DNA from 2 places in the Methylobacterium sp. A52T genome. Region 1 is predicted to be linked to the other one. Evidence: riboswitches for the same ligand, from Rfam matches in the RefSeq annotation. Region 1 holds a riboswitch; the other holds the start of a gene.
What was found. Region 1 has a riboswitch for cobalamin ahead of ACLBYE_RS27205 (CbtB domain-containing protein). Riboswitches for the same ligand answer to the same signal wherever they lie in the genome.

Region 1 (2,384 bases):
GGTCGTCGTCCGGCCGGCGGCAGGTGGTGCAGACGTAGAGAACGGTGTCAGGCACGGGCCGCTCCCCGATCCGCGCCGCGGGCGAAGGCCTGCCACGCCCAGCCAAGCCCCAGCCCGATCAGGATCCAGAACACGAAGCTTATGGCGAGCGACCGCGCGGCGAACTGCGCGGCGAGCGCGGCCGGAAGTTCGGACGCCGCCTCGGGTGCCTGCGGGGCGCCGACGACGTGCGGGGCGATGATCAGGACGAGCCCCCCGAGGATCGTGATCAGCGCGCGGCGAATCGTGATCAGGTAGAGCCCCATCCCGGTCGCCGCGGCGGTCATCACCCACCACGCCTGGCGCGTCGCGAGCGGGGCCGCCGCGCTGCCGGGCAGTTCCGGCGGCAGGCCGAGACCCGGCGCGAGCGCGACGCTGGCGAAGGCGGCCACCGCGAAGGCGAGGCCGACTTGGGGCGTGGGTTCGCGGCCGCAGGCGAGCATCACCGCGCCGAGCAGCAGCGCGTAGCCGACGCCGCCCACGAGGGTCGCGAGCCCGGTGAAGGCCATCCGCGGCAGGCCTGGCGCGGGCTGCCATTCCGGCGCGGAGTCGGGCGCGGCGTGATCGTGCCCGGCATGGGCCAGCACGATCGGGAACGCCTTGATCGGGAGCGCCTTGGCAGCCCGGTTCGGCGCCTCCTGCTGCTCGTAGCGCTCGGCGGCGACGATCAGCGGCGAGGTCAGCGTGAGTTCGAGGCCTGTCACGATGGCAGCCGCGAAGAAGCCGGCGGCGAGGGCCGCCGACAGGAGCCGGATGATCATCCCTTGTCCGGGGACGTCAGTGGCAGGGGAAGTTCTGGGTGTGCCGGAAATCGTGCGCCGCGTTGTGGAGCGCGATCGCCGGCGAGAAGCCCGCCATGAACAGCAGGCCGAGGCCCAGCACGGCCGCGAGCGCGACGGCGATCGGGCGCTCAGACGCGCGGGTGCCGGCGGCGATGGGGGTGAGGGTTTGCGTCGTCATCAGAAGCGTCTCCAGCCGCCCCACCGGCGGCATTGCGGGATCCTGTCGCGACGGCAGGTCTCCTGGCTCGCGGCTCGGCGCGCCCACCGCCTTCCCGGATCGCTCCGGTGGCGCTTGGCGGGCGCTCGCCGCTCACAGTTGCGGGGGCAGCCGCGGAATCGGGGCTTCAAACCCCTCACCGCATTCCCTTTTCACCCCGTCTCCGGGGCACCGTCGCCCGGTCGTTGTAGACGCATGACCGCCGGGACACAACGGAGCGGCGCCGGATCGCCGCCGTTTCCCGCGCCCGCCCCGCGACTAAGGCGGGCTTGACGGCCGCGCCCCGGAGCGGGCACCGCCGCACCCGATACCCGCCCGGCCCCCGCGCGGCCGCTGAACTCCCGGAGACCCGATGGCCCCGACAGACGATCCGACGCCGGTCCTCGTCGATCTCGCGGCCGGCCGTGAGCCGCGGGTCGTCTCCGATGCGGGGACGGGAACGACGTGGCTCGAGGTTGACCTCGGCGGCCGGTTCCCGATCCACTCCGTCGCCGTGCGGCCGGGGAAGGGAGCGGTTCCCCCGGAGCCCGGCGACGTCGCGGTGGCGGTCTCGCAGGACGGCGTGACGTGGACCGAGCCGGACCTCGCCGGCTGGACCGCGACCCCGGACGCCCTCGTCGCCGCGATCGTCCCGGACGAGCGGGCCTGGGCGCGCGCGGTCCGGATCGCCGCGCCCGAACCGGCCCGGATCGCCGGCATCGGCATCCGCGCCGACGCGGCCGCGGTCGACCTGATCGCGCTGCGGGCGATGCTCGGCCTCGACGTGACGCTCCTGAACGAGAAGCCCGGCGCCAACGTCTACGTCACCTACGCGCTCCAGTCGGCGCCCGACCGCGCCAGCCACGCCCTGGTCGGCCTGTCGCTGTTCGAGAACGGCGCCTTCGGCAACTGCCTCGTCCAGTACATCATCGCGGTGTCGATCGCGAAGGCGCTCAACCTGAAATACATCAAGGTGCCCAAGGTCGACCGCAGCAAGGTGATCTTCCTGACCGAGCGGCTGACCTGCGACGGCATCACCTTCATCCCGCCGGACGAGCCGCTGCCGGCGGACGGCTACTTCCTGTCGGGCCTGTATTTCGACCCGGTGCAGTTCGAGCGCGTGACCGCGCTGCGGGGGCCGACGGATTCGCGCGCGATCGTGCAGAGCGTGATCCGGCCGCTGTTCAACGGCCTGCCGAAGACCTTTCCGGCGAAGCCCGACGACCAGCTCCTGATCCACATCCGCTCGGGCGACATCTTCAGCACCTGGGTCGATCCGCACTACCCGCAGCCGCCCTTCGCGTTCTACCGGATGGTCATCGACCGGCTCCTGGCCGAGGGCCGGATCCGCTCGGTCAAGCTCGTCT
Region 2 (2,384 bases), on a different contig from region 1:
TCTGGTCGAAGTAGAAGTTGTTGGTGTGGCGGAAATCGATGTGGTTCACGTCGAAGCCGGCCACGAACTGGTTCGGCAGCCCGAACAGGCTGCCCCGGAACGTCGCGTCGAGGCGGTCTCCGACCTGCTCCTGGCTGTGGTAGATCTCCAGATAGTCACCCCGGTCCACGAGCCCGGTGCCGCGGTTGTAGCTGTACTGCTCGACGTCGAGCCAGTGGCGCCGGCTGGTCAGTCGGTAGGCGGTGTTGCGGATCGTGATGTCGGCCGAGGGGGACCACTCGGTCTTGAGCTGGGTCCAGTTGTCGGCCCAGGTGATCTTCGCGTCGCGGACGTTGTAGTTGTTGAACCGGATGAGATCCGGGATCCGTCCCTCGACCAGCGGGGTGCCCCAGTAGCGCGCGGGCTCCTGGTAGCCGAGATCGTGGCTCAGGGTGAAGGCGAGGTCGGCGCTCGGCCGGAACAGCAGGGCGGAGGAGACGGCGAGGTTGCGGAAATCGCCCTCCGGCCGCATCCAGCCGTCGGCGCGGTTGCCGCTGACGTTGAGGCGGTACGCGAAGGTGTCGCCGTACTCCGCCTGGCCCAGCGGGCCGCCGGAATCGAGGGCGAGCCGCGCGACCCCGTCGGTGCCGATCACCGCGCGGGCGGCGTTGATCGGCACGAAGACCGGCTTCTTGGGCACCACGTTGATGACGCCGCCGATGGCGCCGTCGCCGTAGAGCACCGAGGACGGCCCGCGCAGCACCTCGATCCGCTCGACGTTCCACGTGTCGAACGGGAAGGTCACGGTGTTGGCGCCGACGTAGAAGCGCGTGCCGTCGTAGAGCTGCTGGATCGAGTTCGGGCCGGCGAAGCCGCGTGAAGTGAACGCGCCGTTGCCGTTGCCGGGCGCCGCGATGGTGGTGATGCCGGTCGCGTCCTGAGTCACGGCCTCGGCGATCGTGTCCTGGCCGCGCAGCCGCGCGGTCTCGCCCGACACGATGTCGAGGCTGGCCGGCGTCTCCAGCGGCGTCAGGCCGAGGCGGCTCGCGGTCCGGTCGGGGGTGCGCAGGTTGAGGCCATTCGGCGGCAGGCGGCCCGGGTCGCCGCCCGCGCCGGCGACGGACAGCTCATCCAGCGTGACCGCCTCCTGGGCGGCGGTCGGACTGGCGAGGAGCGCGAGGAGAACGCCGCAGAGCGGGGCCCGCCCGCCGAGGCAGGAGCGATGGGTCGATGGAGACATGGGGAAAACGGTCCGTGCACGGCGCGCGCCGGCCCCCGCGTCCTACAAGCATTGTAATAACATTACAATGCACCCGCTGTCCAAGAGCCTCCGCCCGCGCGGGCGCGCGACGGCGTCCTGCGACAGGGCTCGAGGGGCTCGGGACGGCGGAGACGGGCATGGGGAACGGCGTCGCGGGCGCGCTTGCTGTGGCACGTCACCGCGAACGAGGCCTCGGCAGCCGCCTCCCCTCGGGACTGACGGCGCCTCGACACCCGCCAGGACACCCCGCCCGGCGCGTTTCGCGTGTGACCACGGCTGACGGCAGGTCTCCTGGCTCGCGGGTCGCCGCCCTCGCACCGTCTTCCCGGGGTGACCCAGTGACGTGGTGGTGAAGGGCTCGCCGCTTACAGTTGCGGGGGCAGCCGCGGCTTCGGGGCGAACCCCTCACCGCGTTCCCTTTTGATCCCCGAGGGGAACCGTCGAGCACAGCTTGGCCGTAGCGGGCCCGGGCGTCAACCGTGTGTCCGGTTGTTGCCGTGGATCGGCGCGCGGGGCACCGGGCCGTTGCGGCCTCGCCGACGACGGGCTAGCCCGTGCGGGATGACGGTCTGGCGGCCCCCTGCGGAGATTCGCGTGAAGGCGCTGGGTCTGCCCCGGCGCGGCAACAGCCTGCTCGTGGCGGAGGTCCGCGCGGATGACGGGCGGCTGAAAGGCGTCCGGCCCCTCGGCGGCAGCGTCGCGTTCGGCGAGCGGGTCGAGGAAGCCCTGATCCGGGAGTTCCAAGAGGAGCTCGGCGTCACCGTCTCGGTGCTCGGCTGCCCCCGCGTCATGGAGAACATCTTCACGCACGAGGGGCGGGTCGGGCACGAGGTGCTGTTCCTGTTCCCCGTCGCCCTGCCGCCGGGACGGTTCGACGGGCAGGAGCGCTTCGTCTTCCACGAGGATTCCGGCATGGCCTGCGTGGCGCGGTGGTGCGATCTGGACGGGCTCGATGTGCCGGGCGGTCCCGACCTCTTCCCCGCCGGCCTGAAGGCCCGCCTCTGCGACGCGTGGCGCGCGGAGACCTGACGGACCGGGCCGGCCCACCGCCTTTGCCGCTCGGCGCGGGCGATGCTACAGCCGGGCAATCCCATCGGTCCGGACGTCCGCGACGCCGCGGCCCATGCGCCCGGACACTCCGTCC

Region 2: linked by a shared signal. The riboswitch ahead of ACLBYE_RS29745 (TonB-dependent receptor) and the one ahead of ACLBYE_RS27205 (CbtB domain-containing protein) in region 1 are both predicted to bind cobalamin.

The regions. Positions count from the first base shown of each region.
Region 1 covers NZ_JBKFBI010000173.1:4,277-6,660, reverse strand. The annotation lists gene ACLBYE_RS27215 (DUF1636 domain-containing protein) at 1-55, opposite strand, end outside; gene ACLBYE_RS27210 (CbtA family protein) at 48-800, opposite strand; gene ACLBYE_RS27205 (CbtB domain-containing protein) at 817-999, opposite strand; cobalamin riboswitch at 1,035-1,229, opposite strand; gene ACLBYE_RS27200 (discoidin domain-containing protein) at 1,391-2,384, shown strand, end outside.
Region 2 covers NZ_JBKFBI010000242.1:265-2,648, reverse strand. The annotation lists gene ACLBYE_RS29745 (TonB-dependent receptor) at 1-1,219, opposite strand, end outside; cobalamin riboswitch at 1,505-1,697, opposite strand; gene ACLBYE_RS29740 (NUDIX hydrolase) at 1,802-2,269, shown strand.